One region of the Turicibacter sanguinis genome, then DNA from elsewhere that is predicted to be linked to it. Evidence: a T-box and tRNA genes for the amino acid it is inferred to sense, from the RefSeq annotation. Region 1 holds a T-box; the other holds one or more tRNA genes.
What was found. A T-box is a leader RNA that pairs with one kind of tRNA and senses whether it is charged. The one in region 1 lies ahead of tyrS (tyrosine--tRNA ligase), so its partner is inferred to be a tRNA-Tyr.

Region 1 (7,331 bases):
ATTTTATTACCGATTGCCAAAGCGGCACTTGCGGTAGGAGCAGATGGAATCATGGCAGAGGTTCATCCGAATCCATGCGTTGCTTTATCGGATGCTGCGCAACAAATGAGTTTGGAAGAATTTGATGATTTTTATAAAAATCTTTCAAAATAGAATATGAAAACCCATTCCTGCCTATAATAGAATAAGTTTTCAAAAAGCAAACGGTTTATTTATGAAAATTTTCATTATATTATTGCGAAATAGTTTTATTTTCGCTAAAATTGTCTATGTATCGAAATATAAAGGGCATGTTAACGCTTGCAAACGAAAAGTGTGTAAGGTAAAATGATAAATAGGTACAGGAAAAATTTACATTTAGGAGTGATGTTATGTCAAAAGTAACGATTTACGATGTGGCACGTGTTGCGGATGTTTCACTAGCAACAGTATCTCGCGTTTTAAATAACCCAGAAAAAGTAAAGCCAAAAACTCGTGAACGTGTTTTAGCTGCAATCAATGAATTAGGATACCGTCCAAATGCGATTGCACGTGGACTTGCAAGTCGTCGTTCAACAAACGTTGGATTAATTGTTCCAACATGTTCTCGTGCATCAGTATCAGAAATGATTGATGGAGTGGCTGATATCGCAGATAAATATCGTTATTCAGTGTTCTTAAATGTAACACATAATGAATTAGATATTGCAGCAAATGTTTGGCAGAACATGATTGCTTCTCAAGTAGACGGTGTTTTAATGATGGCCGATCGTTTAAGTGATGAGGAAATTACACGTTTAGCAAATGATACAGTGCCAACGGTTTTATTATCAGTTAAAGATTTAGATGAGCGTATCCCAGCCGTTTTAATTAATTATGAATTAGCGGCTTATGAAGCAACTAAAAAATTAATTGAGAATGGAAATAAAGATATTGCCTTTATTACGTCAAGTTCATATTATGCAATGAATGATTTAAAAGAACAAGGATATCGTCGTGCCTTAGCTGAAGCGGGACTTGAACCACGTATCTTAGGTTTATACAATAAATTTGAAAACTCATTAGAGTCATTCAAAGAATTCTTTGCCAATAACCAAGCACCTGATGCAGCCTTAGCTGTTCGTGACTCTGTTGCTGTTATGTTTATGAATGCAGCCATTGAACATGGAATTAGTGTGCCAGATGAGTTAGAAATTATCGGATTCCAAAATACAAAATATGCAATTATGTCACGTCCTCAATTAAGTACAATCAATATCCCAACATACGATATTGGGGCAGTTGCGATGCGTTTATTAACGAAGTTAATGAAAGAGGAAGAAGTAACAGAAACACAAATCACGTTACCTCACTCATTTGTATGGCGTAATACAACAAAATAAGGTTGACAATGCTCGACTGCTTTTGTTATAATCCAGTCAAAAGATAAATAATAATGCAATGAAAAGATCACAGTAGAAATCATTGAAATGCAGTATCAGAGACTTAGTGGACGGTGAGAACTAAGGCAATAATGAAATCGAATTACAATCTTGGAGCATGTTCAAATGAACCGGAAACAATCCGTTATCAAATCAAGTGGTTAAATCAAAACCTTTTTGATCTAACAAGTTGGGTGGTACCGCGACTATAATCGTCCCTTCATTCTACAATACGTAGAGTGGAGGGATTTTTAGTTGGACTAGTAATCTTCGATTACTTAGTCCAACTTATCCTGAGTGTTTGGAATATCTTGCGAAGATTAGATATTCCCACGAAGGGCTGTTAGTTGTCCTCAGCTAGTCGCGTTAGCGACTTAGCTGAACTATACACCGCCTCGGGCGTGTGTTATCCGTATATTCTAGGCGAGGTGTAGCTGAGCCCTACTACTAGGAATGAATCATTTTTAGGATAAGAGCTTAGTACAACTTGTCCTGAGGGTTTTCGATCCATTTATTTGATTGCTTGAAGCATTGTAAGGCTGCTGATTAAGTTATATCTTTCAAAATATTGTTGAAGAGGTGAATGAAATGAAAAATGAATTCTTAAAAGACCTACAATGGCGTGGGTTAATTAATGATTGTACGGATTTTGATGCTTTAGATGAGTTAGTTGAGAAAGGGAATATCACGTTATACTGTGGTTTTGACCCAACAGCAGATAGTTTACATATTGGACATTTATTAATGATTTTAATTTTAAAACGATTCCAATTAGCAGGGCATAAACCATTAGCTCTTGTAGGAGGAGCAACAGGATTAATCGGGGATCCATCAGGTCGTTCGGTTGAACGTCCAGATAGTAATTTAGAAACAGTTGAAAAATGGTCTAACAGTATTAAAGGACAATTATCTCAATTCTTAGATTTCAATGAGACTGAAGCAAATGGTGCTGAAATCGTAAATAATTATGATTGGACTTCAAATGTTAATATGCTTGATTTCTTACGTGATGTTGGGAAATACTTTAATGTTAACTATATTTTAGCGAAAGACCTTGTATGTTCACGTTTAGATAAAGGGATGACATTCACTGAATTCTCTTATACGATTTTACAAGGAATGGATTTCAAACATTTATATGAAACCAAAAAATGTGTGTTACAAATTGGTGGATCGGATCAATGGGGGAATATTACCTCTGGACTTGAGTTAATTCGTAAACAATTAGGACATGAAGAAAAAGCAGTTGGATTAACAATGCCATTAGTAACAAAAGCGGATGGAACAAAGTTCGGAAAAACAGCAGGTGGAGCTGTTTGGTTAGATCGTAAGAAAACATCTCCATATGAGTTATACCAATTCTTAATCAACACAGCTGACGAAGATGTTGTCAAATTCTTAAAATACTTCACATTCTTAACAAAAGAAGAAATTGAAGCAGTAGAAGCAGAATTTAAAGAAGCACCACATTTACGTCATGGACAAAAAGTATTAGCACGTGAAGTGGTAACTTTAGTTCATGGTGTTGAAGCTTACGAACAAGCCTTAAAAATTACAGAAGCCTTATTCAGTGGAAACCTTGCAGGATTAACTGCTGAAGAAATCGAAGTTGGATTCAAAGATGTTCCATCAGTTGAATTAGCTGAAGATCTTAACTTAGTGGATGCCTTAGTGTTTGCTAAAGCGGCTAGCTCAAAACGTGAATCACGTGAATTCATCAATAATAATTCAATCTTAATTAACGGAGAAAAAGTTAATAATTTAGAATTTATTGTATCAAAAGAAAATGCAATTGGTGGTAAGTTTACAGTCATCCGCCGTGGTAAGAAGAAATATTTCTTAATTAAACACGTTTAGTCAAAAAAAAGAAATCGTGAGAAAAGTTTAATTTTTTCACGATTTCTTTTTTTATGAATTAACTTACCTTTGATTGTTGAAAGGCTTTAGGAGAAATTCCGCATTGTTTTTTGAAGAGACGACTAAATTGACCCACATCTTGAATTCCAACAAGTAAGGCAACCTCGCCTACTTTATAGTTCATTCGTAAATAGAGCTTGGCGAGATTAATCTTACGAGTATTAATATATTCTTTTGGCGTTTTGTGGACATATTTATTGAAGAGATAATGTAAATTTCGATGGGACATATAAGAAGCATTAGCTAAATCTTGAATGGTAATGGGTTTATTTAAATTACTTTCGATAAACATGAGCAATTGATTAAATTCACTTGGATAGCGATTCGCATCGAGAGGATGGCTATTTTGACTGGAACATAATAAAGATAAACCCTCGAAGGCCATTGTTTTCATCATATTGTAAATGCCATAATTATTTAGCGTATTAGGCCCGATGTGGTTCATTAAAAAATCGATATAAGAAAACATGTGATCACAATGATGAACAACTATTTCATGCTGCTGAGTAAAAGAATGAAGAATTTTTTCTTCAATAGAGGGAAAATGAGTAGGTGAAATAGCATGAATGTAATCAAGGGTAATCACAAAAAAGATTAAATAAAGCTCAGATGAATAAGTTCCATTAATGGAAGCTTTGAGCCTAATCTCATGTTCAATAAGAGGGTTACAGATAAAAATATCGCCTTTATTTAAATTATAAAGTTTGTCACCATGAAGATATTCTCCTGTTCCTTCAATCACAAAACAAAGTTCGTAGTAATCGTGACGGTGTACCTTATTAGTTGGAGAGATCTGATCAAATTTACATAGACTATCTGGTTTAATGGTTATCACAAAGCGACCGAATTTTTCCTGAATTAAAATATCTGATACTAAATTAAAGATATAAAATTTATCAATTCCCATAATAGCTCCTTGCACAATAGGTCAAATTTTTATTCGTTCTGGATTATTTGATATTTACCATAGTTTATTATAATAAGATTATATTCGAGATAGCGCTTAATGAAAAGAGAGAGTGTTAGAGGGATTTATAATATTAAAAAAATGTATCTATCAAAGAGGCTAAGGAGCGAACTGATATGTCAAAAATAAAATTAACGAAAAAATGGGAAGTTTTATTAATTCATCATACACACACTGATATTGGATATACGCAAAGTCAAGAAGTGATTGAGTTTTATCATGTGAACTTTATTAAACAAGTCATTGAGATTTTAGAGGGATTAAGAGTTCAGGGAAAAGAGAAAGATTTTAAATGGGTATGTGAGGCCTTTTGGGGTGTTGAAACTTTTTTAAGAAGAGTTGATGAATCATGGAGAAAGCGTTTTGAAACATGTGTGAAAAATGGTGGAATTGAACTGACGGGAAGCTATTTAAATATGACAGAATTAATTGATGACCAGGTATTAAAGAATCAAATCAAAAAATCTGTTGATTATGGAAAGAGCATTGAAAAAGAGGTTAGATGTGCCATGACAGCCGATATTAACGGTTATTCTTGGGGATTTGTTGATGCACTAGCTGAGAATGGAATTGAAAATTTATTATCCTGTGTTCATACTCATCATGGAATGTATCCTTTATTTAGGAAGTTAATGCCTTTTTATTGGGAGTCCGAAAAGGGGAATAAAGTGTTAGTCTGGAATGGGGAGCATTATCACTTTGGGAATGAGTTTGGGATTGTAAAAACAGCAACAGGATCATATGTTCATAAGGATGAACTTCGAGATTCTTTTACGCAAGATAAATTAAAAGAATATGGGCATAAACGTATGTATCGATACCTTAAATCATTAGAGGATCAAGCTTATGAATATAACTTTGTTCCGATTACCGTTCATGGACTCCCAACGGATAATAGTTCAGCTAATCTTGAGGTATTGGAATTTGTACAGTGGTGGAATGAGAATTTTTCGCATGAAGTTATAATTAAGATGTCGACGCTTGAGGAATTATTTGATCGTGTCAGGGCGAGTGAGGTTGAAATCCAAACATATAGAGGGGATTGGCCAGATTGGTGGGCGTTTGGTGTAGGAAGTACACCAAACGCGGTAAAAGTCTATAAAGAAGCACAACGTTTATTACAAATGACAAAGATGATAGATGAAAATCTGTGTGACAACAAGTTAGTTAATGAATGTGAAGAAATGTTAATGTTGTATGCGGAACATACATGGGGACATTCTGCTTCGATTACAAATCCTTGGAATTCACTGGTTAACCTAATGGATTACAAAAAATCATCGTATGCTGCACGTGCGCATGAATTAGCGATTAGAAATTATTTAAATGTTCTGGAGGCAAGAGGGATGACGAGTTTAAAACCAAATCGAGAGCCAAAGTTTAAAGTGATAAATCCTCATTCGCGAACAGTCACCGAGTGTGTAAAATTATTTTTAGATTACTGGGAAACTTCAAATTTGATTAATGTCGTCGTTGATGATTTAGGAAATGAATATGCCACTCAAATTGAACGTCAGCCAAGAGGAGAGGCAATCCATTTTATTGCCACATTAGAAGCGAATGAAGAACGAACCTTTTGGGTGGAAAGACGAGAGCATCCAGTGCATTATATCAAAATTAAGAATGAATCAGCCTGTGTCCAAGGGTATGATGATATATTTTTATACGAGGATAAAAGAGCTGTTATTAAGTATGATCAGACCTATGAGAATGGGCATGTAAGAATTTCGTGGAACAAACAACATGGAATTATAAGTTGGTATGATAAAGTAAATCAGGTGGAATTGCTAGATCCCTCATCTGAAACAGGTGCATTTATGCCTATTTATGAATGTTCAAAAGCTTACTCTCAAACGACATCGGATCAATATAGCGTGCGTTCAAGACTCGGGCGGAATATGCGTGGAGCAAATCATGAGGTATATTATGTACACATTAAACAGATTACGATCAATGAAATAGGAGAGATTTATGGAAAGATTCAACTGGATTTAGAATTAGAGGGAACAACACTCGCAAAGGTCGAGCTTAAAATTTATCATGATATTTGTAAAGTTGAGGTTCAAGTTATTCTAAACAAGATGAGTGTTTGGGATCCTGAAAGTCTCTACGTTGCGCTACCTTTTGCTTATAATCAGCAAAAAATGGACTTATTTGCAGAGAAAACAGGATGTACTGTTCAATTGAAGAAAGATCAATTATTGGGAACAAATTGTGATTATTACTTGGTTCAAGAAGGGGTTGGATTAAAAAAAGGCAGTTATGGAATGAGCATCGCCATGCCGGACACCCCATTAATTTATACGTCCCCCTTAAGATATGAAAATGCAAAAAAATTATATCATCCTAAGTATACGAAGGCGACTGACTATGAACTTTACTCATGGCCGATGAATAATCTTTGGGAAACAAATTTCAAAGTATCATTAGCTGGATTTATTGAATTGAACTATGCGGTGAGCTGGTCAAATCAGATTGAAAGTAAGCAAGATTTAACAAGAAGAAATCATGAAATGAATATGGGATTCCTCAATTATCGAATCGACTAAAATATATAAGTAGCGTTAAGTTTTTCATAGCGTAAAAATCTTTAACGAATCACCCTAACAGTGGAGGATTTCTCTCTTTGAGAGGTTAGGTTCTCCCTATAAAGGGTCGTCATACCGACTCAAATCCATCTATCGTGAAAGATTCATTAGAAAGAATCCGTTTGATTAAACGGATTTTTTTATGTGATGATTTCGTTTAGTGTCAGAAGAAAAAAATAAATACAGCCACCATTGCCGTTAAGACTAGTATCAATTGAGAAAGAAAAGGACAATAAAAACTTTTTTATCTGTCAGTAGGTTCATAATAAGATAACAAAAAAAGACACCATGAGGTGCCTTTAAAAATTTTATAGTAAAATCCCGATTAAAACAACGGCGATCATAATTTGGGCAATTCCGATTAATAAACAGTAAATCCCGCTTTTGACGCCTGCTTTCATTAAATCTTTGAATTTAACACTCATTCCGATTCCGGCCAATGCAAAGATTTCTAAATAG
Region 2 (7,331 bases), 1.3 Mb from region 1:
TTTCTTTGCAAACACTTCTTTTGGTCTTCCCTCTAAAATAATTTCTCCATCATTCATCACAACAATACGGTCACTAAACACAGCTTCATCTAAATGATGCGTAATCATAATGATCGTCTTATTATGATCTTCAGCCAATTCACGAACTAAACTCATCATATTTTGACGACCTTGTGGATCAAGCATTGCAGTTGCTTCGTCTAAAATAATAACATTAGCTCCAAGAGCTAAAACACCCGCAATTGCAACACGTTGTTTTTCTCCTCCACTTAAGCGATGCGGTTCACGGTCTAAAAAGTTTTTCATTCCAACTTTTTCAGCATATTCATTCACAAGGCGATGCATTTCATCATATTCAACACATTTATTCTCTAATCCAAATGCAATATCATCACGTACAGTACTTCCTACGAATTGATTGTCTGGATTTTGAAAAACAATCCCTATTTTTTGACGAATATCATAAACTGATTCTTCATCTAACAATTGATTATCCACATAGATTTCACCCTCATTAGCTTTAACTAACCCAACGAGTAATTTCGATAAAGTCGACTTTCCAGAACCATTATGACCAAGAATTGTTACAAATTCACCTTTATTAATTAATAAATTATAATTTTTTAATACAGTTTGATTCTCTTCATAACCAAATGTTACATTACTTAATTTAATCATTGCATTTTCCAAAATATCTCGCCACCTTATCCTAGATTGCTACTCCGTCAATTCCACTATCTACATTTCCTACTATTTCAATAACTAGATAATGTGGTGCACAAATAATACTTTGTCCTGTTTTACTTAAAGTTCCAAATAAAATACATTCATGATCTGGACAATCAGCTTCTTCAATATGAACACCTTTAGCATTAACAATTATCTTATTATAACCTAGCTCTGTTTCAATTTCATAAATATGTTCCTTACCATCAATAGGAACTCGTGCATATTCTGATCCTTTTAAAGAAATAACCACTTCTTGATCTACCTGGGGCTGTAAACTAAACATAGCGAATAGTCCACCACTAATAATTAAAACAGCAATTATAATATATACATCTAACCTTTTCATCCACTTACCCTCCAAGTCATTAATATCTGTAAAAAAATACTTATTCACATAACATTATAACAATTTTATTATTTACTTGTCATTCTAAAGAAGAGGAAAATATGTGTATTACTCTTTCAAAATAACCAGTTATAAATATATTGATATATAACAAATGTATAACTAAAAGGAATAATTTGTAAATGTTGTTTTTTTTTGATAAACTAGAACAATCACATATAAGGGAGTGAAAAAATGTTTAAAAAATTTATTTCTTACTATAGGAATCATTTAGGATTATTTATTCTAGATATGATAGCCGCGCTACTTATGGCAGGTATCGACTTAGTTTATCCTTATTTTACAGGGATATTTATGGATGATTATATTCCAAATGGAAAAATTCAATCTATGGTTATAGTAAGTCTTACTTTATTAATATTATTTATTATTCGTTTAATATGTTCACACATCGTCAACTATTGGGGGCATATTATGGGATGTAAAATGGAATTTGATATGAGACAAGATTTATTCAAAAAATTTCAATCCTTGAATTTCAGTTATTATGATGAAAATAAAACCGGTGTTATTATGTCCCGATTAGTAGGAGATTTAAGAGATATTACAGAGTTAGCACATCATGGACCAGAAGATATCTTTATATCTCTGATCATGATTATAGGAAGTTTTATTATATTATTTAATATTAATGCTGTATTTACCTTATCGATATTTCCTATCATCATTTTAATTATCATCTTCTCAATGTGGAGACGGAATGCAATGATGCAAGGATTTAGAGCTACACGAAAAACACAAGGAGAAATCAATGCACAAATTGAAAGTAGTATTGGGGGAATCCGTTTAACAAAATCATTTGCAAATGAAGATTACGAGTACAATAAATTTACTGAAAATAATTTAAACTATGCTAACTCATGGAAAAATGCACTATTCCAAATGTCAATCTTCTCAAGCGGAAATACCTTTTTAATAGATATTTTGAATCTCATATTATTAATTATGGGAGGAATCCTCGTTTATAATAATACATTAACATTTGGAGATTTTACTGCGTTTCTCCTATACATAAATTTCTTAATTAAACCAATTCAACGCTTAATTAATTTTATGCAACAATTCCAAACAGGATGGGCAGGATTTGAAAGATTCTACGAAATTATTCAATTAAAACCCAAAATTAAGTCAAAAGAAAATGCTATTTATTTAAATAATCCGAAGGGAAATATTATTTTTAACCATGTAAACTTTAAATATGAAGCAAATGAAGAACATGTGTTAACAGATTTTAATATTAATATTGAATCTGGTAAAAAAATAGCTTTAGTTGGAGAATCAGGTGTTGGGAAATCAACTATCTCTCTACTAATTCCAAGATTTTATGATGTAACATCTGGAGAAATATTAATAGATGATATTAATATAAAAGATTATGAATTAAGCTCTTTAAGAAAAAATATTGGACACGTTCAGCAAGAAGTATATATTTTCTATGGCAATATCCGTGATAATATTTTATATGGAAATCCACAGGCAACAGAGGAAGAAATAATTATAGCTGCCAAAAAAGCTCGTATTCATGACTTTATCATGTCACTAGAAAATGGATATGATACTATTGTTGGAGAACGTGGAGTAAAGCTTTCTGGCGGGCAAAAACAAAGGATCGCAATTGCACGAGTATTTCTTAAAAATCCTGCAATACTCATTTTAGATGAAGCGACATCAGCATTAGACAATATCACAGAGATGTTAATTCAAGAGGCATTGGAAGATTTAACAAAAGGTCGAACAAGCATTATAATAGCCCATCGTTTAAGCACTATAAAAGAAGCAGATGAAATCTTAGTCCTTTCAAAAAATGGAATCTCAGAAAGAGGAACACATGAAGAGCTATTAAATAAACAAGGATATTATGCTGAACTCTATAATACCCAATTCAAAAATTTATAAAAAAAGAGAGCGAATGCTCTCTTTTTTATCTATTAAAGTTTTCCTACTAAGTCTAAGCTTGGAGTTAAAGTTTCAGCTCCTGGTTGCCATTTAGCTGGACATACTTGATCTCCGTGCTCAGCAACGAATTGAGCTGCTTGTACTTTACGTACTAATTCTTCAGCATTACGTCCAATTCCTAAATCATGAATTTCATAAGCTTTAATTTGACCTTCTGGGTTAACGATGAATGTTCCACGTAAAGCTAAACCTTCTTCTTCAATCATAACACCAAATCCACGAGCTAAAGTTCCAGTTGGATCTGCTAACATTGGATATTTGATTTTTGCAATTGTTTCAGAAGCATCAGCCCATGCTTTATGAACGAAGTGAGTATCTGTAGATACAGAATATACTTCACATCCCATTTCTTGGAATTTAGAATAGTTATCTGCTAAATCTCCTAATTCAGTTGGACAAACGAAAGTGAAATCTGCTGGATAGAAGAAGAATACAGACCATTGTCCTTTAATTGTTTCGTTAGTTACTTCTTTGAATTCACCATTGTGATAAGCTTGAACTTTAAAATCTACTACTTGAGTATTGATTAATGACATTGTAATCCCTCCAAATTCATTATAGTAATAATTACTGATATTGTTATTATATATTAAGCAATTTAAAAAGTCAAATATAATGATTAAAATAATAATAATTTTTTAAAATCATATTTATATATCAGTCCAAGATATTAGGGGTTATCGTATCTGTATTAAGTTTCAGGATAATTTTATTTATTCCTGATTTTCAGTAATAAGAAATTTAGTTGATATAAAAAAGACATCATAACGATGTCTTTTCCTAATAACCTTATTATTCAAACTACTAGAAATAATAAACATAAAATATTTATCTAGAATCCATTGCTCATTCTCTCCACCACAATGTGTTTTCCATATATTAACATAGTTAGATTAACTCTCCTATCCTATTACAATGTTATTGATTAAAACCATATTGAAAGAATAAATTTTGATATTTTATTCATATTGTAATAGAAAATTTTTAAATATTAAAAATAAAGATTATTTAAAAGAGTTTAAATTAAATAGGCTCACTAGCTTTATATTTAAAGAAAGTATATCTTATCAATCCATATTCGTCTTAAAAGTCTCTCTTGTTGAAAAGAACTATTACATTTTTTATAAAATATAATATGGTATTACTTTGAAAACTCAAAAAAAATACCAGAGTCAAAATTATGCACCATCATAAAGTCTATCCTACACTCAACAGTTAATCCATTTATAGCTTTTATGAGTCTCAGGATTTCACTTAAAGTCATTCACTGTAAATAGATTATACTTTAACCGACAGCACTATTTAAAAAAGAATAAAAAAAGACTAGTTCTTAATAAAACTAGTCTTTTTTTATATGCTATAGTATTTAATTTTCTAAACAAAAAAAATGATAACCAATTATCATTTTAATCATTAATATGGTGCGGGTGACAGGAGTTGAACCTGCACACCAAAGGTACTAGAGCCTAAATCTAGCGCGTCTGCCAATTCCGCCACACCCGCATCTATAAATGGTGTCCTGCAGAGGACTCGAACCTCTGACCCTCTGATTAAAAGTCAGATGCTCTACCAACTGAGCTAGCAGGACTTTTATGGTGGAGGATGACGGGCTCGAACCGCCGACCCTCTGCTTGTAAGGCAGATGCTCTCCCAGCTGAGCTAATCCTCCAAATGGTGGCTTGGGACGGAATCGAACCGCCGACACAAGGATTTTCAGTCCTTTGCTCTACCGACTGAGCTACCAAGCCTATTCAAATGGCGGTCCAGACGGGAATCGAACCCGCGATCTCCTGCGTGACAGGCAGGCATGTTAACCGCTACACCACTGGACCTTTTTGGTTGCGGGGACAGGACTTGAACCTGCGACCTTCGGGTTATGAGCCCGACGAGCTACCAACTGCTCCACCCCGCGATGTTATTTAATTAATATGGCGGAGGAAGAGGGATTCGAACCCCCGCTACGCTCTCACGTACTGTCGGTTTTCAAGACCGATCCCTTCAGCCGGACTTGGGTATTCCTCCGTATAACTAAAACTAATTGGTGGACCCTGTAGGACTCGAACCTACGACCGATCGGTTATGAGCCGATAGCTCTAACCAACTGAGCTAAGGGTCCGGGTCTTACTATTAATTCTATCTGGTAGCGGAGGAGGGACTCGAACCCCCAACCTCACGGGTATGAACCGTACGCTCTAGCCAGTTGAGCTACTCCGCCATCATGATTATTCTATTTTTAAAATTGGTGGAGACTAGGGGGATCGAACCCCTGACCTCCTGCGTGCAAGGCAGGCGCTCTCCCAGCTGAGCTAAGTCCCCTGGGTATTTAATTAATGGTCGGGAAGACAGGATTCGAACCTGCGACCCCCTGGTCCCAAACCAGGTGCTCTACCAAGCTGAGCCACTTCCCGTTTTTATGGCGCGCCCAAGAGGAGTCGAACCCCTAACCTTTTGATCCGTAGTCAAACGCTCTATCCAATTGAGCTATGGGCGCTATTAAGTTGGTGCCTAGGGCCGGAATCGAACCGGCACGGGTGTCACCACCCGCAGGATTTTAAGTCCTGTGCGTCTACCAGTTCCGCCACCCAGGCATTTATTTATCCATAAATGTTTATTCTTTTTTTCAAAAAAATGGTGTCCTGCAGAGGACTCGAACCTCTGACCCTCTGATTAAAAGTCAGATGCTCTACCAACTGAGCTAGCAGGACTTTTAATGGCTGGGCTAGCTGGATTCGAACCAGCGCATGACGGAGTCAAAGTCCGTTGCCTTACCGCTTGGCTATAGCCCATTTTCAAAGTGGTGGTGGGGGACGGATTCGAACCGCCGAACTCGGAGAGAGCGGATTTACAGTCCGCCGCGTTTAGCCACTTCGCTACCCCACCAGATGGTGCCGAAAGCAGGACTTGAACCCGCAACCTACTGATTACAAGTCAGTTGCTCTACCAATTGAGCTATTTCGGCATCTTTTTTATTTAATTATGGTGGAGGATGACGGGCTCGAACCGCCGACCCTCTGCTTGTAAGGCAGATGCTCTCCCAGCTGAGCTAATCCTCCATGCAGATATTTCTATCTAATTTTAAATGGTGACCCGTACGGGATTCGAACCCGTGTATGCATGCGTGAAAGGCATGTGTGTTAAACCGCTTCACCAACGGGCCATTATTATAATGGCGCCCCAACTAGGACTCGAACCTAGGACCCCTTGATTAACAGTCAAGTGCTCTAACCAACTGAGCTATTGAGGCTGGTTTATGGTGGCCCAGCAACGTCCTACTCTCGCACTTGCGTACTACCCTCGGCGCTAAGGAGCTTAACTTCTGTGTTCGGTATGGGAACAGGTGTGCCCTCCTTGCCATCGTCACTAGACCTTTTGGAGATTCTTTCGTTAATCTTCCAAAACTAGATATCTTCTTCAGTTTCTTTGGTTAAGTCCTCGATCGATTAGTATCAGTCCGCTCCATGTGTCACCACACTTCCACTTCTGACCTATCTACCTTGTCGTCTTCAAGGGATCTTACTTCTTTCGAATGGGAAATCTCATCTTGAGGGGGGCTTCACGCTTAGATGCTTTCAGCGTTTATCCCGTCCACACGTAGCTACCCAGCTATGCTCCTGGCAGAACAACTGGTACACCAGCGGTGTGTCCATCCCGGTCCTCTCGTACTAAGGACAGCTCCTCTCAAATTTCCTACGCCCACGACGGATAGGGACCGAACTGTCTCACGACGTTCTGAACCCAGCTCGCGTACCGCTTTAATGGGCGAACAGCCCAACCCTTGGGACCGACTACAGCCCCAGGATGCGATGAGCCGACATCGAGGTGCCAAACCTCCCCGTCGATGTGAACTCTTGGGGGAGATCAGCCTGTTATCCCCGGGGTAGCTTTTATCCGTTGAGCGACGGCCCTTCCATTCGGTACCGCCGGATCACTAAGCCCGACTTTCGTCCCTGCTCGACTTGTAGGTCTCGCAGTCAAGCTCCCTTCTGCCTTTACACTCTTCGAATGATTTCCAACCATTCTGAGGGAACCTTTGGGCGCCTCCGTTACTCTTTGGGAGGCGACCGCCCCAGTCAAACTGCCCACCTGACACTGTTCCCTGACCAGATCATGGCCACGGGTTAGAACCCCAGTAACACAAGGGTAGTATCCCAACAGCGACTCCACCAAGACTGGCGTCCTGGCTTCTTCGTCTCCTACCTATCCTGTACATGTGTCACCAGTGCTCAATATCAAGCTACAG

Region 2: it has a tRNA-Tyr gene. The T-box ahead of tyrS (tyrosine--tRNA ligase) is inferred to sense a tRNA for this amino acid. The anticodon was not compared.

The regions. Positions count from the first base shown of each region.
Region 1 covers NZ_CP053187.1:2,002,768-2,010,098, forward strand. The annotation lists gene HLK68_RS09640 (bifunctional 3-deoxy-7-phosphoheptulonate synthase/chorismate mutase) at 1-153, shown strand, start outside; gene HLK68_RS09645 (substrate-binding domain-containing protein) at 372-1,361, shown strand; T-box leader at 1,411-1,623, shown strand; gene tyrS (tyrosine--tRNA ligase) at 1,989-3,257, shown strand; gene HLK68_RS09655 (AraC family transcriptional regulator) at 3,316-4,224, opposite strand; gene HLK68_RS09660 (glycoside hydrolase family 38 N-terminal domain-containing protein) at 4,401-6,833, shown strand; gene HLK68_RS09665 (YeiH family protein) at 7,181-7,331, opposite strand, start outside.
Region 2 covers NZ_CP053187.1:673,507-680,837, forward strand. The annotation lists gene HLK68_RS03265 (energy-coupling factor transporter ATPase) at 1-690, opposite strand, end outside; gene HLK68_RS03270 (NusG domain II-containing protein) at 710-1,075, opposite strand; gene HLK68_RS03275 (ABC transporter ATP-binding protein) at 1,310-3,031, shown strand; gene ahpC (alkyl hydroperoxide reductase subunit C) at 3,064-3,627, opposite strand; tRNA gene HLK68_RS03285 (tRNA-Leu) at 4,511-4,594, opposite strand; tRNA gene HLK68_RS03290 (tRNA-Lys) at 4,604-4,679, opposite strand; tRNA gene HLK68_RS03295 (tRNA-Val) at 4,685-4,760, opposite strand; tRNA gene HLK68_RS03300 (tRNA-Phe) at 4,764-4,839, opposite strand; tRNA gene HLK68_RS03305 (tRNA-Asp) at 4,848-4,923, opposite strand; tRNA gene HLK68_RS03310 (tRNA-Met) at 4,928-5,003, opposite strand; tRNA gene HLK68_RS03315 (tRNA-Ser) at 5,021-5,113, opposite strand; tRNA gene HLK68_RS03320 (tRNA-Ile) at 5,131-5,207, opposite strand; tRNA gene HLK68_RS03325 (tRNA-Met) at 5,230-5,306, opposite strand; tRNA gene HLK68_RS03330 (tRNA-Ala) at 5,332-5,407, opposite strand; tRNA gene HLK68_RS03335 (tRNA-Pro) at 5,423-5,499, opposite strand; tRNA gene HLK68_RS03340 (tRNA-Arg) at 5,506-5,582, opposite strand; tRNA gene HLK68_RS03345 (tRNA-Leu) at 5,591-5,679, opposite strand; tRNA gene HLK68_RS03350 (tRNA-Lys) at 5,721-5,796, opposite strand; tRNA gene HLK68_RS03355 (tRNA-Gln) at 5,803-5,877, opposite strand; tRNA gene HLK68_RS03360 (tRNA-Tyr) at 5,887-5,971, opposite strand; tRNA gene HLK68_RS03365 (tRNA-Thr) at 5,975-6,050, opposite strand; tRNA gene HLK68_RS03370 (tRNA-Val) at 6,069-6,144, opposite strand; tRNA gene HLK68_RS03375 (tRNA-Glu) at 6,172-6,248, opposite strand; tRNA gene HLK68_RS03380 (tRNA-Asn) at 6,259-6,335, opposite strand; rRNA gene rrf (5S ribosomal RNA) at 6,348-6,456, opposite strand; rRNA gene HLK68_RS03390 (23S ribosomal RNA) at 6,512-7,331, opposite strand, start outside.